Regions from separate parts of the Frankia sp. CcI49 genome, predicted to be linked through region 4. Evidence: riboswitches for the same ligand, from Rfam matches in the RefSeq annotation. Region 4 holds a riboswitch; each other region holds the start of a gene.
The links. Region 4 has a riboswitch for cyclic di-AMP ahead of CcI49_RS21505 (transglycosylase family protein). Riboswitches for the same ligand answer to the same signal wherever they lie in the genome.
Positions count from the first base shown of each region.

Region 1 (6,090 bases), on a different contig from region 4:
CCGGGCAGGACAGCGACGTGCTCCCGGAGCAGGAACTGCTCGACCTTTGCATCCTGCTGCTCCTGGCCGGGTTCGAGACGACGGTGAACCTGATCGGCAGCGGCATCGTGGCGCTCCTGCGCAACCCCGACCAGCTGGCGCGGCTACGGGCCGAACCCGAGCTCGTACCGGCGGCGATCGAGGAGATGCTCCGCTACGACCCCACGTTCCCCTTCCTGATCCGCACCGTGCTGCGGGACACCGAGCTGAACGGCCATCCGTTCAGCCGCGGCGACAGCGTGGTGATGCTCATCGGAGCCGCGAACCGTGACCCTGACGTGTACCGCGAACCCGACCACTTCGACGTCGCCCGCTACGCGCAGACGACCAGCGCTCCCCGCCACTTCGGTCTCGGCCTGGGCATCCACTACTGCCTCGGTGCGCCGCTCGCCCGCGCCGAGGGCGCGATCGCGCTGCGTGCCCTGCTCGCCCGCACCGAGAAGATCACCCTGCTGGACGAGCCCAGCTACCGGCCCAGCGCCTGGGTACGCGCGATGAGCCGGCTGCCACTGCGCCTCTCGGCGTAGCCGGGCTTTCGGCGTAACCGGGCTTTCGGCGTAACCGGGCTTTCGGCGTGGCCGGCCTCCGAGCGCTAGTCCCGCTGCACCCGCGGCAGCGGGACGGCGCCGTGATGCGAGGTCAGCCCGCCGTCGGCGACGAGCGTGGTGCCCGTGATGTAGGAGGCCGCCGCGGAGGCCAGGAACCAGACGGCGCCGGCCTGCTCGTCCGCACGGCCCCAACGCTGCAGCGGGATCCGCTGGCTGCTGGCCTCCACGACCGCCGGCTGCGACAGGTACGGGGCCATCAGCGACGTCTCGGTCAGGCCGGGCGCCACCGCGTTCACCCGGATGTTCTGCGCCGCGTAGTCGACCGCCGCGGCCCGCACCAGATTGATCACCGCGCCCTTCGACGCGTGGTAGGCCCAGTTGCCGGGATCCGCCTGCAGCCCACCGCTTGACGCCGTCACGACAATCGAGCCCCCGCCGCCGGCCCGCAGCGCCGGCGCGACCGAACGGATGCCGATCGCCACACCACGGACGTTCACGGCGAGGATCCGGTCCAGCCGCTCGATCGCTCCGTCGGCCTCCCAGGGCACGGTCCCGCCGATGCCGGCGTTGAGGACGGCCACGTCCAGGCGCCCGAAGCTGGCGAGCGCGAGCTCGGTCATCCGTGCGCCGCACTCCTGCGTCGAGACGTCCGCGACCAGCGTGACCACCTCCGGCTCCGGACGAACGGCTCCGTCGAGGCGGGCAGCGGGCTGTGAGGCGGGGGACGCGGGCGGGGCGGAGGGAGCAGGCGGTTCCGCGGAACCGGCGTCCGCGGCAAGGTCTGCCAGCCCGGCCAGACCGGCCTCGTCCGCGTCGACCGCCACCACACCGAACCCGCGGGCGGCGAACAGCTCGACGCAGGCCCGGCCGATGCCGGAAGCGGCGCCGGTGATGACGACAGCCTGGGCGACCACGTGACCTCCGCGCGTCTCCCGACCCGGCGCCGCCGGCTCGGCCTGACCAGATCGATCAGCCAGCAGAGTCTCGCCGACTGGCATGAACGGGACGGATCGACCAGGTGAGGGCCGGCGGTCGGCTCAGGGACGTCCGACAGCTCGGGCCGCCGCCGGCACCACGCTCGAGTAGCCAGGCTTCCCCGCGGTATGGAGACCGGAACCGCCCCACATGGGCCGGCCGGCGATGCTGCGCGGCTGCTGCCGGGCAAGCTTCCCGGCGATCTGGTCAGCGATCAGCTGCAGTCGTTCCGTCGGAGGGGCCGGCTCGTGGTTCGTGTACGTGACGGTCACCTCGACGTGATCGACGAGGAAGAAGAGGGTGTCCATCGCGATGTCGTAGGTGACTCCCTGGCCTCGTACCTGCACCGTCGCGCGCGCATACCTGGCGGCTCCGGTCGGCGCCGGGGGAGTCTGGGCGCCGGTCAGCTGATATTCAAGCTCGTCGCCGTCGGTGCTGCGCTCGTCGATTCTGGCCTGGGTCTCCCTGCCCCAGCAGTCCGCGAACCAGGGATTGGACCACATCACGGTCTCGAAAACAGCCTGCTTCTCGCTCACTATCTCGGCGGAGGAAAGGATGATCGCGCTCTCGCCATCGTCACTCACGAAACTCGCGCCGGCAGCGACTGCCTCGATCTCGTAGTCGAGCTCCGCCATGGAAAAGCCGACGCAGTCCGCGAACTCAGGGGAGTAACGTTCCTCGGGCTGGACAGCGGCGGCGGCATCGACGGGCACACCGGTGAAGCCGGCCGTCGCCGGGCCCTCGGTCAGCACGAAGTCCTCGGGCCACAGACCCAGCGCGCTCGGCTCCGGCGTTGCCGTCCCCGACGGCGTACCGGCGCTCGGCGTGGCCGTTCCCGAGATGACCGTGGTTTCGAATCTCCTGACCATGTCGCCGTCACCAGAGCACGACGAAACGGTGAACGCGATGACCGCCAGGAGGAGGCCGTGGCGCTGCAGCGGGAGCTGTCGCGGTCGGTTTCCGAGGACCGAGGGCGGCCGCTGGCCCGCGGTGTCCTGTGTCAGCACGGCATCCTGACCCGCGGCCGGACCGCACCGGGCCTCGCCCGGTGCCCGCCCACCCAGTCGAAACAGATCGCGAACAGCCATGTCTCACCCACCCCCACGTACACGCCATATGGACATCAATGCACCCACAACGCCGCATGAACGCTATGGGCGCACTGGTGTTGTCTACTCAGGCCACCGCGCCTCAGGCCACCGCCGGAAGCACGGTCGAGGGGTCAGCCTTCCCCGCGGCCTGGAGCCCGGTACCGGCCGACGTGGGCCGGCCGGCGATGGGGCGCAGCTGCTGCTGGGCCAGCTTGCCGGAGATCTGGTCAGCGATCAGCTGCAGCCGATCCATCGGCGGGGCGGGCTCGTAGTTCGTGTACGTGACGGTCACCGCGACGTGATCGACGATGAAGACGAGGTTGTCCACCGCCATGTCGTAGGTGAATTCCTGCTCTCGCACCTGCAACGTCACGCGCAGATACCCAGCGGCTCCAGTCGGCGCCGGGGGACGCTGGACCCCGGCCAGCTGATATTCGAGCCCGTCGGGGTCGGCGCCGGACTCGTCGATTCGGGCCTGGGTCTCCCTGCCCGAGCAGTCCGCGAACCGGGGATTGGCCCACATCGCACGGACGGCAGCGGCCTGCTTCTCGGTCACTATCTCGGCGTAGGACGAGATGAACGAGTCCCCGTCATCACTCACGAAGATCGCGCCGACAGCGGTCGCCTCGGGCTCGTAGTTGAGGTCCGTCGCCGACAGGCCGAGGCAGTCCGCGAACTCAGGGGGGTACCGTTTCCCGGGCTGGACAGCGGCGGTATCGGTCTCGGCGGGAACGCCGGAGAAATAGGTTGTCGCCAGGTCCTCGGTCAGCACGAAGTCCTCGGGCCACAGACCCAGCACGCGCGGTGCTGACGTGGCAGGCCCCGGCGAGGCCGCTCCCGAAGTGACCGCGGTCTCGGGCCTCGCGGCGACGTCACCCGAGCAGGACGACACGGTGAACGCGATGACCGCCAGGAAAAGCCCGTGGCGCTTCGACGGGAGCTGGCGCGGTCGTCTTCCCAACGCCGAGGGCGCCGGCTTGCCCGCGACGTCCCGTACCGCGGACGGTCCGCCCCGGCCCTCGCCCGGCGCATACTCGCTCAGTCGAAACAGATCGCGAACAGCCACGTCTCGTCCACCCCCACGCATGCCAGCACCGGCGCAACCACCGGATGCCTCCCGCGCGGCAGGCACACACGACATACGTGCTCTATCGGGCCGGAAGGACAGCGAAGCTATCAGGCAGCTGTCAGCCTGCTGTCAGATGCCTGATAGCAGACCCAGGGGATACCAAACGAAGACAACGAACAACAATCAACAACCACTCACACGCCACACAAACACCGATGCGCCCGCAACGTCATGAGAACGTCACGGGCGCACCGGTGTTGTCTGCTGCGGGTCAGATCCTGCCGCCCCAACAGCTCTTCGAGGAGTACCAGGGGCTGGTGCCCTGCTGCGCGTACAGGATGTGGGCGCGCTTCCACTGCTCGGCGACGCTGGCGTTCTGCGGCAGGCCCTTGCCGCCGACGCCGTGCCAGGTGCCGGGAAGGAACTGGAACAGGCCACCCGCGCCGATGGAGTTCACCGCGCGGGGGTTACCGCCGGACTCACAGGGGACAACCGCGCTCAGGAAGCGCTGTGCGTCCGGCCGGGCAGCGGCGCTCGCCGGCTGGGACATCGCGATACCGCCACCGATGGTCGCGGCGAGCACCGGCGCGACGAGCAGAGCACGGCCCCGACGGATGGAACGACGGTTCCTGCGGGCAGCCGAGGTAATAGTGGACAAAATGGTGTCCTTCCCCCACGCCTGCGAAGTTAGCTGTCGGGTTCGGGCCCGGGAATGGCCCGGCCGGCCGGCGCTTTCAGATCGCGCTCTCGGCGGCTTCACCCCAAGGACGTCCGCAATTCGACGTCCGGGAAACCTGGGTCCCCCGCTCCTGCCTGCGGTTTTGTTAATCACCGGGTGGGGCAGGATTCGGCGGGCCACCCGATGTGCGCTCCCCAGTCGGAAGCACGGCAGTGACGTTACACACGAGCCACAAACCAATTCAAAGGCTTTGTGAGGAGCGTCACATCCGACACCTCGGTCTTGAATTTCTTCCGCGTTACGTCTAGCCGGCCGAGAATTCGCCCTTTTTCTCCCGGCGCCATGCGACCGGCGTCAGCGATTCGTCACCACCCGTCAACCCAACCACTGCGCAAGGTGCGTGGCACGATCGGGCCCGCGACCGAATTTCCCGCCGTGGCGACGAAGAATTTTTCCGGCCCGAATTTCGACACATCATGACTTGATCCGTTTTCGCCGGCACCGCACCCGGTGGGGTCAGGGCTGGCCGGCGCCGACCTCGCCGTAGGCCACGACCGACAGGAACCGGATCGGCAGCTGGACCAGCTCCCTCGGCCCGTGCGCACCCTCGCCGTCAAGCTGCAGCGCGTCGCCGGGGCGCATGACGTAGCTGGCATCGCCGTGGCCGTAGATCATCTCCCCTTCGAGCATGTAGAGCAGTTCGGTACCCGGGTGCTGGAAGAGCGGGAACTCCTCGCTGCGCTCGGTCAGCGTGACGATGTGGGCCTCCATCCGCTTGTGCGGGCCGCGCAGCGCGCCGAGCAGGGTGTACTCGTGGCCCACCCGGGTCCCGCGCTGGGTGATCCGCGGCCCGGTGCCGGCGCGGGTGAAGACCGCCTCCCGGGCGGCGTCCGCGCCGCGGAACAGCGACGTCACCGGCACGTCGAGCGTCTCGGCGAGCCGGTCGAGCGTGGTCAGGCTGCAGGAGATCGACGCGTTCTCCACCTTCGAGATCATCGCGCTGGACACACCGCTGCGCGTCGCGAGCTCGGCCAGGGTCAGCCCACGGTCATGGCGCAGGCGCCGGACGTTGCCCGCGATGGCACGCTCCAGCCGCCCCTGCCGGGACGCGTTCTCCTCCCCCACACCCGAAACACTAGCGATGGCGCCCTCTTTGCCCGATCCGTCCGGTCGCCTGCTCCGCTGACCGTCCGGCCGCCTGCTCGGCTGCCCGGGTGGCTGGCTGCTCGGCTGCCCGGGCGGCTCGCCGCTCAGCGCGTCTCCCCGTTCACCGGTCGGCGCCCGGGATCCAGGTGGTCCCGGCGAGCGGCACCCGGGCCATCGCCGCGGCTTCGACCGTCAGCGCGACGAGGTCCTCGGGCTCCAGATTGCGCAGGTGCGCCTTGCCGCAGGCCCGGGCCAGCGTCTGCGCCTCCATGGTCAGCACCCGCAGGTAGTTCGCGAGCCGCCGGCCGCCCTCGAGCGGGTCGAGCCGGGCCGCGAGCTCCGGATCCTGGGTGGTGATGCCGGCCGGGTCGCGGCCGTCCTGGAAGTCGTCGTAGTAGCCGGCCGCCGAGCCGAGCCGCTCGTACTCGGCCGCGTACCGCGGATGGTTGTCACCGAGCGCGATCAGCGCCGCCGTGCCGATGGCGACGGCGTCGGCGCCGAGCGCCATCGCCTTCGCGACGTCCGCCCCGGTACGGATGCCAC
Region 1 is NZ_MOWP01000045.1:1,563-7,652, forward strand. Features, by position in the region: gene CcI49_RS36190 (cytochrome P450) at 1-566, shown strand, start outside; gene CcI49_RS36195 (SDR family oxidoreductase) at 632-1,501, opposite strand; gene CcI49_RS36200 (hypothetical protein) at 1,625-2,569, opposite strand; gene CcI49_RS36205 (hypothetical protein) at 2,754-3,719, opposite strand; gene CcI49_RS36210 (transglycosylase family protein) at 3,994-4,380, opposite strand; cyclic di-AMP (ydaO/yuaA leader) riboswitch at 4,385-4,585, opposite strand; gene CcI49_RS36215 (XRE family transcriptional regulator) at 4,918-5,526, opposite strand; gene CcI49_RS36220 (FMN-binding glutamate synthase family protein) at 5,669-6,090, opposite strand, start outside.
Region 1: it holds a riboswitch for cyclic di-AMP, as region 4 does, so the genes downstream of both, CcI49_RS36210 (transglycosylase family protein) here and CcI49_RS21505 (transglycosylase family protein) in region 4, are expected to answer to the same signal.

Region 2 (6,090 bases), on a different contig from region 4:
GGCCGGTTCGCCGAGACCGAGTGGGACAAGGGCGTCACGGACGCCCTGTGGAAGTTCTCCCGCGACCTGCACCGGACCGTGTGACAGACAGTCCGGCTCGACGAGACGGGTGGGACGAGGGTGGGTGCGACGAGGACGGGTGTGGGGTGCGGGGTCGGCCCCGCATCTGACTCCATCGGCCCCGCATCGGCCGCCACGTCATACTCCAGCCGAGTTGCTCTAGTTGCAAAGAACTAGTCACTTAGCTCGGATGTCCGGCGGCGGCCGAGGATGTCGCGGAGCCGCTGGCCAATTCGGGTCTTGCGGATCCGGTGAAGGTTGGATCGGCAGGCCTGCCGGTCTTGCCTCTCGGCTGGCTCCAGGGGCGCCGGAGGTGCTGCCTCCGGCCGTCGGCGCCGATTTCCTGTTCGGGCCCCGACCGTGATCCCGGTGAGGAGTCACGGTCGGGGCCCGCGTGGCCTGTCGGCGTCGCCGGGAGGGGGGTAACGGCGTCGACAGGCCACAAGGAGGCCGGGTGGCGGAGGGTCCGCTGGCCGCCGGTCCAATGGGGGGGGGATCGGAACGGCGACCAGCGGAGTCCGAGGCCTTCCGGCCGGATGGACGTCAGATGGGGGGGGATCTGACGTCCATCCCACCGGAAGGATCTACGATCTGCGGATCCGGGTGGGTGGCGCGTGTGGTTCTGTTTTGTTTATGCGGCAGGTGTTGATGCCCGATGGTCGCATTCTGGACGGTTTGCGCCGCATCTACACCGCTTATGCCGAAGTAGAATGATGTCGCAACGGCCTAAGTGCTGGAAGTGTCGAGACGGTCACGCGGCGAGCGCGAGTCGCGCGGCGTCAGGCACTTCCTGGCGGTGCGGGCTACGGGGCGTGCTCGCAGGTCTGCGGAAGGTGAGGCTGCGGTCCGGTGCAGGGGACCACACATCGGATCTGGTGACCGCCGGGCCGGAGTCAATCCCGACCAACGCCGACCCGGCGGCGGGAGCCGGGCGCGACCGGAGGGGGAGATCGCGCGGCGGCTCGTTCCGAGGACAGGGCGATCCGTGCTGCCCCGTCAGTGCGTGCGGCTTATCAGGTGAACAGGGGGGAGCCCGGAGCCAGCCGGCAAAGCAAGGTGGGCCGGCCGGTACTCACGGTGCTCAGGCGACGCGGCCGACCAGGTACGAAGTGGTGTAGATCGTCTGCAGCTTGACGACATCGCCACTGTGCGGGGCGACCCACATCTTGCCGTCGCCGGCGTAGATACCGACGTGGTAGATGTTGCCCGGGGTGCCGAAGAAGATCAGGTCGCCGGGGGCCTTGTTGTACTGGGAGATGTGCGTGGTCGCCGCGTACTGCTGGTCCGTCGTGCGGGGCACGCTCTTGCCGAGCTGCTTGTAGACGTACTGCACGAGCCCGGAGCAGTCGAACGAGTTCGGGCCTTCCGCGCCGTAGATGTACGGCTTGCCGGCCTGGAGCGATGCCAGGTAGACGGCCTTCTCGCCGATCGTGTTCGCTCCGACGTTCACGCTGACGACGGGCGTCTCGACCTCGACGGTCGAGCGGACGGCCTGACGGGAGGCCTGCGCCGGCACGGGGGGGCGAACCGTCAGGGTGGCGTCGTTCTCGGAGTGGGCGGACTGCAGCGAGTCCGTACCATCGAAGATCGCCGTGACGTTGGTGGTCGTCAGGACTCGGGCCGTGTAGGAGGCCTGGCCCCGGTCGTCCGTGGTGAGGTGCAGGAAGGTCGCCCACCCGGTGGGCAGCTTGACCTGGACCTTGATGAGCTGGTCGGCCAGCGGGGCCTTGGTCTGCTCGTCGTAGAGCGAGAAACCGATGTTGACCGGCTCGTTCGCGTTGACGGTGACCTCGGGGTTGGTCACCCGCAGGCCCACGTCGACCTTCGAGGAGAGGGTCGGCGCGGAGATGTCGGTGGTGGCGTCGAGCACGGTGGTGGACCCACTGCCGGCCACGGACGCAACCTGGATGGCCCCGTCGACGGCCAGTCGCGAGCCGATCTGCGTCGCGAGGGTCATCGGGGCGGTGTTCGACGCCTCATCAAACGCAGCGTCCGCGTTGGTGTCCGGAGCACATCCGGCGAGCGCGACCCCGGAGACTGCCACAGTCCCGGTGGTGACGGCGGCCACAGCTCGGGCCCTGGCTCTTGCTCGACTCGACGCCGTGGGGGCTGACGGTGCCCGGTGGCGGCCGCGGCCTTCCTGCTGCCGGCGTCTCTCGGTATCAAGCTGCACGCTTTGCGCAGACAACGTTGCGTTCCTTCCCGTACGCCTGCGAGGTGAGCTGTCGGGTTCGGGCTGGGCTGCCCGGTCCGTCGCGCGACCTTCGTGCGATGGACTTCACCCCTAGACCCGCACCACTACTTGGTGCCGGTCGGTGGAGGTGGGTCCCCCGCTCCTGCCCGAGGTGACGACTCGGAGGGGACACCGGGGCCGCGGGCAGGATTCGGCGTTCGGCCCGGTGTTGTCGTGACGTCGCAAGCGAGACTAGTCCACACGGATGGTGTGGGTAAACACTAGTCCCCCCCAACTACACCGAGTGTGCAAAGAAGTGCCCCTTGCGGGAGCGCATCTGCCCAGGTCAGAGGGGGTGCTGAGCTTCACGTCACGTTTTTGGACGGCCACACGAGGATCACGGACAAACACTTTAGGTGACGAGAAGTTCCGAACTGGCGGCCCGCAACAGACGCCGGAGCGGGCCGTGAAGCACGGCCACGGAGGGGTGCGGCTCGGCGCGGACGGCGGCTCGGCGTGGACGGGCCGGCTCGGCGTGGACGGGCCTGCCCAGGGGAACGGTTGTTRGGCGCGGACGGCCGGCTCAGCGCGGACGGCCGCTCCGGCGGCTCAGGAACCCGGAGTTGTGGAGCACCTGCAGCTCGATCGCGAGCTGTGTCACCTCGGGCGGAAGAGTGCGGTAGCTGCTCTGCATGGCCTCGACGGCCGCGCGCGCGTGCTCGGCGAGATCGTCCAGAGCCTGCTGGCGTTGACGCATCCGGGCTCGCTCCTCCTGGAGCGTCCGGACCGTGTCCTCCTGCCACTGCCTGGTGCGAATGATGTGCTCGCCGGCGTCCGCGGCCTGGCGCTCCGCGTCCTCCAGCCGGCTGAGCAGCGCGTCCAGAGCCTCCAGGCGGCTGGCGAGCTCGGCCATCAGATCGCCGCGGCCGGGCAGGAGCGAGAGCTCGTGTCGCCTCGGCTGGGGGTGCGTCATGGCTGACTCCGGCCGCGGCCTGCGGTGCGGGCCTGCTGGAGGGGCGTCGTGATCTGGGCGGAAGGCAGCCTGGAGGCGCACCATCGCCCCGCTCTCGACCATCGCCGAAGTTCCGACACGGTTGGTTACGTTAGTCGACGCATGGGATTTTAGGCGTGCGGTCGGCAGGATCCGGCACATAGTCAACGGACGACGGCGCGCGTCGAGGCCACCAGACGGGTGTCGACCAACGGATGCACCCGACTGGATGGATCATCATCGGTTGCCGTGTGATCCAGCGATCGGAGATCTCCGTGTCGACAACGGAAGGTTTCGGATGTGACGGAGCGAAGCGGCGGGCGAGTGGCTTGCGCCGTTCTGGCCACTGGATGCCATCCGACTGATCGTCACAATAAGTGATGTGGCTTGTGGCCTGTGATCGATCGCGACGACCGTCATGGCCCCGTGGCATGGGCGGGGTGCGGGTGGCGATGGCCGGGAGCCGCGATCGTGGCTGATGCCCGGTCATCGTCATCATCAGTGTGCAGCCGATCCGTGTGGATGTGTCGGTGGATCCGGATGGCGCCGTGTGGAGCAAGTATGTGAACCGGTTTTGGACGGTTTCCTAAGAATAGGATCCTGTCGTGCAACAACATCGATCAAGGCCGGTTAGTCGGGTGGACCTGGCTGGGATCGCCGTTGGCGGACGAGCCCGGGCTGCCCAGCCGAATTCGCTCGCCCGGATCCGCCGCTTCTCGGGATTTTTGCCACCCGCGCCCTGGCGACCACAGATCTCAGATCTCAGATCTCGTCCGGCGGCAGTGGCGGTCACGGCGGCGGCTCGAGGCCGCGGTTCGCGGAGTCGAAAACTGCGGCTGTTCTCGCGACCATAATCCTCAGGTCCCCTCCGGCGGTGGTGGCGGGCGTGGTGGCAGCTCGAAGCCGCGGTTCGAGGAGTCGAGGATTGCGGCTGTTCTCGTGACCGCAATCCTCAGACCCTGCCCGGCAGCTACGGCCGGGCTCGCGGGCGGCCCCGTGGCCGAGGAGATCGCCCGCCCCCCGCACTGTCACCACCAGCGGCAACCGCCAGATCCCACCGGCGAACCTGCGGCGATCGTCAGAAATCCCCGGCGCGATCCGCGACGGGCTCACCGGGCCATGTTTTCGTCTGCCCAGATGCTTGCGGCGTGTGTCGGGCAACGCTGATCAGTTTGGCCGACGGCGGCGCGGTAAACAGCCGGGGCGGTTTGCCCGGATCTCTCGGCATTGCTGTGCGCGGCAGCTGCCGCCCCGCGCCACGGCGGCCCGCGGCTGTCGGGTGACCTGCTCGACGCTGCTCTTCCCGGCGGGGAAAGAGATCGGCCCGCCGCTGGGAGGTAAGGCTTTCGTCGGTCGGTCCACCTGCCCGTTGCGGCAGTTCGGCGCGGCGGTTCGGCGCGCGACTTCGCACCGGCACGGACGGAAGACCCGTCCCGGCGGATTGTCCGTGCTGCGATGGTCGGTGTCGGATCTGATCATCGGTACCGGCCACGGCGGTTGGGTTCTTGGGCGCGCGATGAGATGGTCGAGTTGGGGGGATTGTGCCGCCGGGCGGGAGATCGGCGGGAGGGAACCGGACGGGCGCCGCGTGGCCGTGATGTCGACCTGCCCCATGGTCGCCGCCGGCGGATGGATCAGGCCGAGGGCCTCCGGTGGCCGTACGGCCACCCTCGTCGTGTCGCAGGGTAATCGCGACTCGCGGCTCGATGATCGAGACAGGTGACGCTGCGCGCCGGTCGACCGACCCGGCGGTCGACGACGTCCCGGCGGAGCCGGCACGGCCGGCGGGGCCGTGCCGGCGAACCCGACCGGGGGCACGGCGCGGCGACGGGGCTGCCCCGACGGGTGGGCCCGACCGAGCCCGTCCTGACCCGTCCAGGGCCGACCAGGGCTGGCCAGGGCCGACCAGGGCTGGCCAGGGTCTGCGGGCCACCGGCGATCAAGGATCGTTTTGCCCGTAGGGTGACCGCATGGCTGCCGTGGCGGACGACACATCGGACACCCCGAACGAGGCTGACGCGGTCACCGAGGCCGCCGCGGTTGCTGGAACCGCCGCGGTGGCGCTGGACGCGCCGATCACAGCTGTTGTCGTCTACCCCACCGCCGCCAGGGTGACCCGTCGAGGCCCACTCGATCTTTCCGCGCTGCCGGAGGGCGTGACCCGGGTCGAGGCGGTCGTGGGCGGCCTGCCCATCGGCCTCGACGAGAACTCGGTGCGGGTGGGCGGGACGGGCCCGGCCCGGGTACTGGGTGTGCGGGTGGTGTCCCAGGCGCGGGCGACAACGGATGCCGGTGCCCTGGCAGACCTGCGTGCCCGTCAGGACGAGCTGCGCGCGCTGCTGGCCGAGATCGGCGACGAGGACGAGACCGAGCGGGCCCGCCGCACCTTCCTCGACGTCGCCGCGCGGGTGGGGGCGGGCGCGCTGGCCCGCGGCTGGGCTGCCGGCAGCGGACGTCCGGCCGGCCCAGGGGACGTCGATGCCGCCGGCCAGCTGGTCTCCGTCGGCGATGCGTTCGCGGCACAGATCGCCGGTGTGCACGCGCGTCGGCGGGAGCTGGCCAGGCGGCGGGAGGAGGCGGAGAAGGAACTGACGATGATCGGCCGGCTGATCGAGTCCCGCGGGGCGAAGCCGGTGCCCGACACCCGCGCGGTCCTCGTCGATCTGGAGCTGCCCGCCGATCTGGAGCTGCCGGCGGACAGCGACACCGCCGCGGAGATGGCGGAGATGGAGGTCTCCTACCTGGTCGGGTCGGCCTCGTGGGTGTCCGGCTACGACGCGCGGCTGGAAGGCGAGCGGGTGACGCTGACCTGGTTCGCGATGATCAGCCAGCGCACGGGTGAGGACTGGCCCGCGACCGATCTTCG
Region 2 is NZ_MOWP01000034.1:8,532-14,621, reverse strand. Features, by position in the region: gene CcI49_RS30250 (PHB depolymerase family esterase) at 1-84, shown strand, start outside; gene CcI49_RS30245 (C40 family peptidase) at 1,142-2,128, opposite strand; cyclic di-AMP (ydaO/yuaA leader) riboswitch at 2,254-2,421, opposite strand; gene CcI49_RS30240 (hypothetical protein) at 2,817-3,206, opposite strand; gene CcI49_RS30235 (DUF4139 domain-containing protein) at 5,195-6,090, shown strand, end outside.
Region 2: it holds a riboswitch for cyclic di-AMP, as region 4 does, so the genes downstream of both, CcI49_RS30245 (C40 family peptidase) here and CcI49_RS21505 (transglycosylase family protein) in region 4, are expected to answer to the same signal.

Region 3 (4,510 bases), on a different contig from region 4:
GCCAGTTCGAGAAGATCCGCCTGATCGCCTCCGAGAACTACGTCTCCACCGCCGTCCTCGAGGCCTCCGGCTCCGTCCTGACGAACAAGTACTCCGAGGGCTACGCCGGCAAGCGCTACTACGAGGGCCAGCAGTTCATCGACCCGGTCGAGACCCTGGCGATCGACCGGGCGAAGGCGGTGTTCGGCGTCGAGCACGCGAACGTCCAGCCGTACTCCGGCTCGCCTGCCAACCTGGCCGTCTACCTGGCGTTCCTGCAGCCGGGCGACGCCGTGATGGGCATGGGCCTGCCCTCGGGTGGCCACCTGACCCACGGCTGGACGGTGTCGGCCACCGGCCGCTGGTTCCAGGGGGTCCGGTACGGAGTACGCCAGGACACCGGGCGGGTCGACCTCGACGAGGTGCGCGACCTCGCGCTCCAGCACCGACCAAAAGTGATCTTCTGTGGTGGGACCGCGATCCCCCGCACCATCGACTTCCCCGCCTTCGCGGCGATCGCGGGCGAGATCGACGCCGTGCTCGTGGCGGACATCTCCCACATCGCCGGCCTGATCGCCGGTGGCGCCCACCCCTCGCCCGTGGGCCACGCGCCGGTCATCACCACCACCACGCACAAGACCCTGCGCGGGCCCCGCGGCGCGATGATCATGTCGGACGCGGCGCACGCGTCCGCCCTCGACAAGGCGGTGTTCCCAGGCCTGCAGGGCGGCCCGCACAACCACACGACCGCCGCCATCGCGGTCGCGCTGCGCGAAGCCACCACCCCGGACTTCCGCGAGTACGCCCACCGCGTCGTCGCGAACGCGAAGGCGCTCGCCGAGGCGCTGTCCGCCCGCGGTTTCGACCTCGTCACCGGCGGCACCGACAACCACCTGATCCTGATCGACCTGACCAGCCGTGGCGTCGCCGGCAAGCCGGCCGCGAAGGCGCTGGACCGGGCCGGTATCGAGCTCAACTACAACACCGTTCCGTTCGACCCGCGCAAGCCGTTCGACCCGTCCGGCGTCCGGCTGGGAACGGCCGCGATCACCACCCGCGGACTGCAGCCGGAGCAGATGCCGACGCTGGCGGGCTGGATCGACGAGGCCGTCAAGGCAGCGGGCGACGACGACGAGACCACCATCAGCCGCATCGCCGGCGAGGTGCGCGACCTGATGACGGCCTACCCGATGTCCGGCTGGGTCTGATCACATCGCACATCCGCTCGGGCTCGCCCGGTCCGCTGGCCGGGCGAGCCTGTTCCTGACGGCGCGGTCGACGGGAGAGCGCCCACACCGCCAGCTTGCCCGCGACGTATGGGGCGGTTCCGCGGAACCGCCCCGCCAGTCACCGTAGGACGTCGGCGAGGGCCCCACGGGGACGGGGCAGGGGTCCGGTATTCCACTCTCGCCGGAGATGCTACGCACATCACAGCCGATTCGGCGATCGCGAGCCGACAGGCCTGCCAGGGATCACTGCGGATCGGTCACCACCCTCCGCGGACGACCCGGTCACCACGCGCAGCTCAAGCAGCCGGCAGAACGCCGCATACACCACATCGGCGGCACCGGCGGTACTCGGCGGACCCCCTCCCCCTCTTCGTCGCGTACAGTGCGCATACACCAACCTGTTGTACGCATCGTGACTAGGTAGCGCCACAAAAGGGCAAAAACTGGGACTTGCGACTACCCTTAGTAGTTCGTTACGGTGTGTTGGCACCAAACAAGCGACGGGTCGTACGCCGAGTTCTGCCCTAGGCCCGTCGTCCCCTCCTAGTGACCACCAGGGCAGAAGCGGGGGAACCAGGTTCCTCCGGATGGCCACCGCACCCAGGCGGCCGTCCTCGGGGTGAAGTCGCCGCGCAGCGCGCGCCGACCGGGCTTCCCGGCCCGAACCCGACAGCTAACCTCGCAGGCGTACGGGAAGGATCTGCGTGTACGCATGCTTGGAATAGCAGCCGGGACTGCATCCGTCCCCCGGAACGCCGCCGCGGTAACGCCGCGCCCGTAACCCGGGGTTGACACCGGAGATCTGGGGCCCGCTCGGGCCCGGACAAATTTCACGCCGATAGCAGAACGCGCGTCCATTCGTGCGCCTTTTTTCGCGACCCCATTTCGTCGCGACTCATTGATCCGTGTACGGATCACTGGCGCCCGAAGACGCCCTACCCGCCTGCTCTTCAACGTAGAAACGAGATATCTTGATGTCGACCGGAAAGCACCGCAAGTCCCCCAGCGTCCGCCGCCGAGGCCGTGGTCGCTCCGCTGCTGTTGCCGCGGCGAGCGTCATCGGGGCATCCGCCGGCCTGTTCTTCACCGCGAGCCCCGCCAGCGCGGCGGTAATCTCGGACACCAGCATCGCGCAGGCGGCGAAGAACGCCGGCCTGAACTCCTGCCGCGGAATTCCGCTGAGCACCTGGGTCGCCGTCGCGCTCGCCGAGTCCGGCGGCAACACCACCGCCCACGCGACCGTCGGCGAGGACTCCCGCGGCCTGTGGCAGATCAACATGCGCGCGCATGCCAGCTGGGTCGGAAACCGCGACCTCTACGACCCGAACGTCAACGCCTGGGCCGCACGGCAGGTCTGCCAGAGCCAGGGCATCACCGCGTGGAGTGCCTACACCAACGGCATGCACACGAAGTACCTGGCTCGTGGAGCCGCAGCAGCCGCGGCCGTGGGCAACTCGGTGAGCACCACGGTGTCCACCGCGCCGTCCACCAGCGCCAACCGCGCCGTCGACTCGGGCTACATGCGGCTGGGCGTGTCCGGCCCCCGCTGGGATGTCTCCCTGGTGCAGGACCAGCTGCGTAAGCTCGGCTACCCGATCGTCGTCGACGGCTACTTCGGACCGCAGACCAACCACATGGTCATCGACTTCCAGAAGAAGCACGGCCTGGTGCCCGACGGCGTCATCGGCCCGCTCACCCACAAGGCCCTGTTCGGCTGATCGGCCGCACAACCGAATACCCGAGCGAGCGACCGATCGATCAGCTGCCCCTCGTAAGCTGATCGGAATCGTCGATCGACTCGACGCACCGTCCCCGCCGCGGGCCCCTGGACATCCAGAGGCGTCACGGCGGGGACGCCGCGTTTTCCGGCGATAAGCCGCACCCCTGGCATCGACTCGGCAGAAATGCGATCCAGCCGAGCTCCAGGCACCGTTACACGCCTTCCATTAATCACTACAGACAACACGGATCTTCTTGTGGGTCCGAGCGGGGAATTCATACCGACTGCGGTGACTGGGACCTTCCCGCACCACTCGTCATGAAACTTCGACGAGGCCCGGGGTGACGCGCGCCACAGGTCGGTGGTGACCGGGACACGGCGTACTGGATTCAGTGGACCGCAACGCCGTATCCGGGCACTCTKGGAGGCTGGGCCCGGGCCGGACGCCGCCACGGGCCGACCGTCCTACGACCAGGAGCGATGTTGTGCTGACCAGGATCGACCATGTCGGGATCGCCGTGGCCTCGCTGGAGGAGGCCATTCCTCGCTACGAGGCTGCATTCGGCCTGACGGTCGCGCATCAGGAGACCAACGAGGCGCAGGGCGTGCGCGAGGCCATGCTGCTGGTCCACAAGGGCGACACCGGCGGTTCCTACGTCCAGCTGCTGGAGCCGATCCGCGAGGACACCCCGGTCGGCAAGTTCCTGGCCAAGAAGGGGCCGGGCATCCACCACATCGCCTACGGCGTGGGTGACATCGACTCCGCGCTGGCGGCGCTCACCGTCGCCGGCTTCGACCTGGTCAACAAGACGCCCGTGCACGGCACGGCCGGCAGCCGCATCGCCTTCATGCACCCGAAGGGTGTCGGCGGTGTGCTCACCGAGTTGGTCGAGGCACCGGAAGGGCACTGACTCGGCGCCCCCGCACCGGCTGCACGCACGAGGCACCGGGCGTCGGCCATCCCGCCGACGCCCGGTGCCCCCCCCAGCCCGCAGTCCCCAGCCCGCAGTCCCCAGCCCGCAGCCCGCAGCCCGCGATCACCCGTGGGCCGTGAAGGCCCGCCCGGCTGCCATCGTCACCACAGCACCGCGATCGCCACATTGGCCACCCCGAGCCCACCTGCGGCGTGAGCCAGGGCCGCCGGCGCCTCGCGGCCGCGGGCGTTGCCCACGACGGCGATGCCGGCGACGGCCGCCGCGACGACGAGCTTGACCGCGATCTTGGCGTTGTCCACGTCCCGGTCCACGGCCCCGCTGGACGCCAGCCCCACCAGGATCATGCCTGTGACGATCTGGACGAGGGCGCCGTGCAGGATGCCGGGCGTGATGACCGGATGCGGCGAGCGGATCTGCGCGAGCCACCCTCCGACAATCATGGCCATCCCGACCAGGTGAAACACAACAACGATGTCGTAGACCACGCCCATGACGTCTTTTCTACAGGACGTAGAACATGGCCGGCTCAGCGGCGGCTCGTCGGAGCCGACCAGTCGTTGGTCGGGATCGGGTCGAGCGCCTGCACCGCGGTGCCGTTCCACCGGAAGCGCACCGTGGCCGCCCCCGCCGACGGGCAGCACATCGGA
Region 3 is NZ_MOWP01000036.1:28,241-32,750, reverse strand. Features, by position in the region: gene glyA (serine hydroxymethyltransferase) at 1-1,187, shown strand, start outside; cyclic di-AMP (ydaO/yuaA leader) riboswitch at 1,709-1,910, shown strand; gene CcI49_RS31455 (peptidoglycan-binding protein) at 2,183-2,926, shown strand; gene mce (methylmalonyl-CoA epimerase) at 3,414-3,839, shown strand; gene CcI49_RS31445 (hypothetical protein) at 4,004-4,354, opposite strand; gene CcI49_RS31440 (LppP/LprE family lipoprotein) at 4,390-4,510, opposite strand, start outside.
Region 3: it holds a riboswitch for cyclic di-AMP, as region 4 does, so the genes downstream of both, CcI49_RS31455 (peptidoglycan-binding protein) here and CcI49_RS21505 (transglycosylase family protein) in region 4, are expected to answer to the same signal.

Region 4 (6,090 bases):
AGGGCAGCGGGGTGTACGCGCCCATGCCGCCGGTGTTGGGGCCGGTGTCACCGTCGCCGACCCGCTTGTGGTCCTGAGCGGGCGAAAGCGGCACGATCGCGCCGGACTCGGTCACGATCGCGAACAGCGAGACCTCGGGCCCGTCGAGGTACTCCTCCAGAACCACCCGGTCGTCGGTGTCACGCAGGCTGGCACGCACGGCCTCGACCGCCACGTCCCGGTCAGTGGTGACCGTGACGCCCTTGCCGGCCGCCAAGCCGTCGTACTTCACCACGTAGGGCGGGCCGAACGTGTCGAGGTCGGCCAGCGCCGAGGAGATCTCGGTGTGATCTCGTGAGTCGGCCGTCGGCACGCCGGCCGCGCGCATGATCTCCTTCGCGAAGGCCTTGCTGCCCTCCAGCCGTGCCGCGGCGGCGGACGGCCCGAACACCGGGAGCCCGCGGGCCCGAAGCTCGTCGCCCGCACCCGCCACCAGCGGGACCTCCGGGCCGACGATGGTCAGGTCGGCGTGGACGGTCTCGGCCAGGCTGGCGACCGCGTCCGGATCCTCGACCCGAAGCGGGCGTGGCTCGGCAAGCTCCGCTGTACCAGCGTTTCCAGGGGCGCACACGAGCCCGCCGACCGCCGGATCCCGGGAGAGCGCGCGGCAAAGAGCATGCTCACGCCCACCGGACCCGACAACAAGAACCTTCATCGCTTGGAGGGGGCGAAGGACGCAGCCGCGGAAGTCACGGGGTCCAGGTTAGCGCGCGCCTTGATCGTTGAGCCTTTTTACCGTGGTCTCAGAGGCCGACCCCGGCCTGCCAGAGCAGGTGGGCCATGCCGTGCACGAGGTGCAGCGCGCAGCGCCGGGCATCGACCTCGGCCATGGTCTGGACGATGGCCGGAGCGTCGACGGGCCACACGTGGGGCTCGCGGCCGAGCACGGTCAGCGGTGCCGGGTCGTCCCGGCCCTCGAAGGTGCGTCCGCCGGGCTCGACGAACAGGTGTAGCGACCGGCCGGGGGCAGGGAAGCTCTCACACCGCCAGTAGAGCAGCGGCCAGGCGTGCAGCCGCTCGCGACGCAGCAGCGGCCGCCGGTGATCGTGCGGGCCACCCGCGCCCCGCACGCCCCGCCGGTCCGCGGACGGACCATCCTCGGCCTCCACGGCGTCCTCACCGTGATCGTCCTCATCGTGACGACCGCGACGCCCGCCGCGAACGCGGCGATCGCCGTGGCCCTCGTCGAAGCCGGCCCCGGCCCCGGGGGTCCGGATCGATCCCGGCCGGCCCGAGCCGGCGCCGCTGACGCCGGCGTCCCAGCCGCGGTCCGCCCGCCGCCCGTTCGCGCGCACCGTCACCGGGGGCGTCAGATTCTCCGCCGCGCAGAAGGAGAGGAACTCCGTGATCTGCGCCTGGACGTGTTCGGCGATCGCCGCCGCCCGTTCCAGACGCAGCGCCTCGGCGCGTTTCGAGCTGCGGATCGCGTGGCTTCCGCGCAGCAGGACATCGGTCAGGGTCTCCGGGAGCGCCTCCCCGGTCGGGGAGAAGCCGACCGGCCAGGTCGCCGGGTCGATTCCGCGTCCAAGCGGATGATCCGGCCGGACCGTCGGCGACCAGCGGGCCGGGCTGGGCTGACGCGGCGCGGTCGCCCTCGTCGTGTCGAGCTCGGTCGACGCCGACGCCGACGCCGACGCCGACGCCGACGCCGACGCCGACGCCGATGTCGACGCGGGCGTCGGCACCGGCTGGGTCGGCCCGCTGTCGCGCGCGTCGGCGCGGTCGTCGTCCCAGGAGGGGTGCGGCGGTAGCCCCGCCATCGTCATCACCCCCGGTCGTCGCCAACTGTGACGACGTCAGCCTGGGCCGTAACTCTGTGTAGCGCAACCCGAGGCCGTTGTCGGCGCGTGGGGGATCACCGCGCCGAATCGGGGCGTCGTGCGCCAGTGTGGCGCGACAGCGTGATCAGAGCAGTTCGTTGATCACCAGGGTCTGTGCCCGGCCGGGACCGACACCCACAGCCGACACCGGGGCTCCGGACATCTCCTCGATCGTCGCCACGTACGCCCGGGCGGCGTCCGGGAGGTCGGCGAAGTCCGTCACACCGGAGATGTCCTCATGCCAGCCGGGGAGCTCTTCGTAGATCGGCTTCGCGTGGTGGAAGTCCGTCTGCGTCATCGGCATCTCGTCGGTCCGCCTGCCGTTGATCTCGTAGCCGACGCAGACCGGCACGGTGTCGAAGCCCGAAAGCACGTCGAGCTTTGTCAGGAACAGATCGGTGAGCCCGTTGACCCGTACGGCGTAGCGGGCGATCACCGCGTCGAACCAGCCGGTGCGCCGCGCCCGGCCGGTCGTCACGCCGAACTCGCCACCGATCCGGCGGAGCTCCTCACCGACCTTGTCGTCGAGCTCGGTGGGGAAGGGCCCCGAACCCACCCGGGTGGTGTACGCCTTGATGATCCCGACGACCCGGCTGATCCTGGTCGGACCGATCCCCGCCCCGGTCGCCGCGTAGCCGGCCGTCGGGTTGGAGGAGGTCACAAACGGATACGTGCCGTGGTCGACGTCGAGCAGCGTGCCCTGCGATCCCTCGAGAAGCACGACCTTGCCGTCGCGCAGCGCCGTGTCCAGCAGGAGACCGGTGTCGGCGATGTGCGGCGTCAGCCGCCGCGCGTAGGCCGCGTACTCCTCGACCACCTCGTCGACATCGATCCGGCGCCGGTTGTAGACCTTCGTCAGGACCTGGTTCTTCTCCCGCAGCGCCAGCTCCAGCTTCTGCCGGAAGATGCCCGGGTCGAGCAGGTCCTGGACACGGATGCCGGTGCGGGCGACCTTGTCCCCGTAGGCGGGGCCGATGCCGCGGCCGGTCGTACCGATCCGCGCCTTGCCGAGGTATCGCTCGGTGACGCGGTCGAGCGCCCGGTGGTGCGGCATGATCAGATGTGCGTCCGCGCTGATCAGCAGCCGGGAGACGTCGACCCCCCGAGCCTGCAGCCCGTCCATCTCGGACAGCAGCACGCCCGGGTCGATGACGACACCGTTCCCGATGACCGGGACGCAGTCGGCTCGCAGAACTCCGGAGGGGATCAGGTGCAGAGCGTAGCTCTCCGCACCGATCACCACCGTGTGGCCGGCGTTGTTACCTCCCTGGTACCGAACGACGTAGTCGACGGCGCCGCCCAGGAGGTCGGTCGCCTTTCCTTTTCCTTCGTCGCCCCACTGGGCGCCGATGAGGACTAGAGCAGGCACCGGGCGAGGTTACTAGGGATATCGCCCTGTCGGGACCCGATCGGCCTCGACAGGGAAAAGCTCGCTGCGTTATGCCATCTCATGACTACTATGCGAGGTCGAGTTCACGGAGTGCGACCGGATCGCTGTCGGCGAGAAACTCGCGGCACCTGGTCGCCTCCGCGTCCTCGCCGATCTCCGCCGCAGCCCGCGACAGTGCGGCCAGCGCGCGCAGGAAGCCGCGGTTCGGCTCATGAGACCACGGAATGGGCCCGTGGCCCTTCCATCCGGACCGCCGGAGCTGATCGAGGCCCCGGTGATAGCCGGTACGCGCGTAGGCGTAGGCCGCCACCGGCTGACCCGCGCCGAGCGCCTCCTCCGCGAGGATCGCCCAGCCGAGGCAGGCAGCGGGGAAACGGGCCGCGACGGACTCCGCGCCCGCACCCGAGGTCATCGCCTCCACCACAGCGGCGTCGGATGGAAGCAGCGTCGGCGGCGGACCCGACAGCAGGTTCTGGTTCGCGGGCGGTGTCGTCATGGGCACATCCTGCCCGACCGGCGTCACGCCCGGCGCCGGGCGGGCCCACCGGCTGACTGCTGGTCCCGCCGCGGCCCACATGCCAACCAGGCATACGACGACCTGCCAAACTGGCATGAGGCACCCGGAGCCAGGTCAGCTGGTGACGGTGGCGCTCCACAGGTTCTGCCCGACCACGCCGGGCTGCCCGTCGCTGATCCGCGTCAGGTATGAGTAGAGCGCGGCGACGCCCTGGGACTCCTGGCCGAACTTGCCGTCGACCGTCAGCACGAACTTGCGCTCGCGCATCTCGGCCTGCCACACGAACGCGTCGGCGCGTACCTCGTCGCCCATGCCGACGTTCAGCGCTTCACCGCCGAAGTTGGTGCCGACCTGGCTGCGTGCGCGTTCGAGGGTCATGGGGGGCTCGGCCGGGGTGAGTGCCTGCTCGACGGCATCGCCGATGGTGCCCGAGGATTCCGGGGCCGGGCCGTTGCGCGTCAGGCCGAGCTTGTTGCTGCAGGCCGGCCACGGTGACCAGCCACGCGAGTCATACAGCTTGTAGGCGGCATCGTCCTGCATCGCCGGCGGAGCCTGGTCGGGTCGACCGGGGTAGCCGAGGCCTGTCCAGGTGCGCTGGTCGAACTGGTAGGCGCCGTAGAAGCCGTTGCCCGTGTTGATGGCGTAGTTGCCGCCGGACTCGCACTGGCGTAGCCGGGCGAAATCATCCGCCGTCGCGGCGCCGGCAGGGGCCGCGGTGACGGCGAGCCCCGTTCCGACCAGGGCCGTGACGGCCCCGGTGGTCCGCAGGACACGGGTGGCGGTGGACGGCGGCTGCGCCGCTCGGTGCCTGCCACCACGACCGGTCGAACGGACGGGATCACGATCATGCGACCGCATCAGGTGTCCTTCCCGTCGCCTGCGGGGTGAGCTGTCGGGTTCGGGCTGGAAGCTGCCCGGTCGGCGTACCAGGACCCGGCCCGTCCTCGCGGACCGGTGTGTCCCGGCTGTATCGGTACGCCGGCTTAACCCCTAGGACGCAACGAATGCGCCCGGATGGTGGGTCCCCCACTCCTGCCCTGTGTCGTCCGCTCCAGTACCGGCCGAGTGGACGGGGGCAGGATTCGGCGTCCGTCCACACGACCTCGCCCCGGGGGGAGGCGAGTGGGCGGAACTGTAGCGAGATCTACCTACATGACGCAAATCCCGCTGGCCAGGGCGGGATCGGAAAGGACCATATCGGAGTCACCCGAACGGGCCAATTGACGGATGGGTGGAGGAGATGGTCATCACACCCGAACCGCGCCACATTACCGTCCCCTCGACATCTCGGACGCACCGGGGGTCCGTCATGCGGCTGGCGCCCCTGCCGGCTTCAGGCCGGGACGGTCCATGACCCGAGGAAGGTCCATGACCGGCGATGCCCGCTCGGCGGCCCAGGCCTGGGCGCCCGGGGACACGGGGCGGCGCCAGGGAGGGTCGGCGGCGGGCGGTGGGGGGCCGGCGACGGCGCCGGCCACCGGCAGCTGGAGAGCGCCGACGCCACGCCCGCCTACCGGGATCGCCGGTGTGGGGCGGGTACCGATCTGGCCATGACCGGTGCGGTGAGGTGGCGTCGTCGAGGGAGGTCGTTCGGCGCGGCCGTGGAGGGAATGCGCGCCGAACGCATCCCGCGGGTGATCGAGATGATCGGCGGGAAGGCCGCGACGCCCGGACACCTGCCCCGAGGCCGGTACCGCTCCGGCGGTGGGGCTGTCCGGGTCCTGCGACACGCGGACCGTTGGGGCGCTCCGCGTTGCGTCCCGCGCGCCACGGCTGGGTCAGCGCCGGGCGGGCGGGCCGTCGCACGTCACGGCGACTGGATGAGACGCCTTCCGGGCTTGACGGACCGGGAGGAACGTCCCGTCGGGCGAGGTGCTCGACAACTCGGATGTGGACAACTCAGATGTGGATCAGGTGTGGACAACCGCGCTGGGACGGTGCAGCCACGGTCGGGTGGTTCCTGGGGCTCCTGGCATCACCGCGCCCGACCGGGACGGAGCGGGCGGGTGCGGTGAGCCTCCCCGGCGCGCGTCCGCGCTTTCGGGGCTGGGAGGAGGGAGGGACGAGGATCCGGTCGGACGGCCGTGAAGGCCCGCTCTCGCCGGAGCGGGAACGCAGTCGGTGGGCCGACCGTTGTCAGGCGAGGACGGCATGCACGCCCTCGACCGACTCCCGGTTCGCGGCGGGGTCCTTGTCAGCGTTGAGCCTTTTCCATCGTCGGCTCCGACCTGCGGTATCTCCGGTCGTGCACCATGAGATGGGAAGGCTCGTCGATCCGGTCCGGGCGGGGGCTTTCCCCGTGCAGCCGGGAGGGTTCGGCTGTG
Region 4 is NZ_MOWP01000025.1:50,124-56,213, reverse strand. Features, by position in the region: gene purD (phosphoribosylamine--glycine ligase) at 1-694, opposite strand, end outside; gene CcI49_RS21520 (hypothetical protein) at 783-1,799, opposite strand; gene CcI49_RS21515 (adenylosuccinate synthase) at 1,945-3,228, opposite strand; gene CcI49_RS21510 (DUF3151 domain-containing protein) at 3,317-3,745, opposite strand; gene CcI49_RS21505 (transglycosylase family protein) at 3,881-4,624, opposite strand; cyclic di-AMP (ydaO/yuaA leader) riboswitch at 4,626-4,864, opposite strand.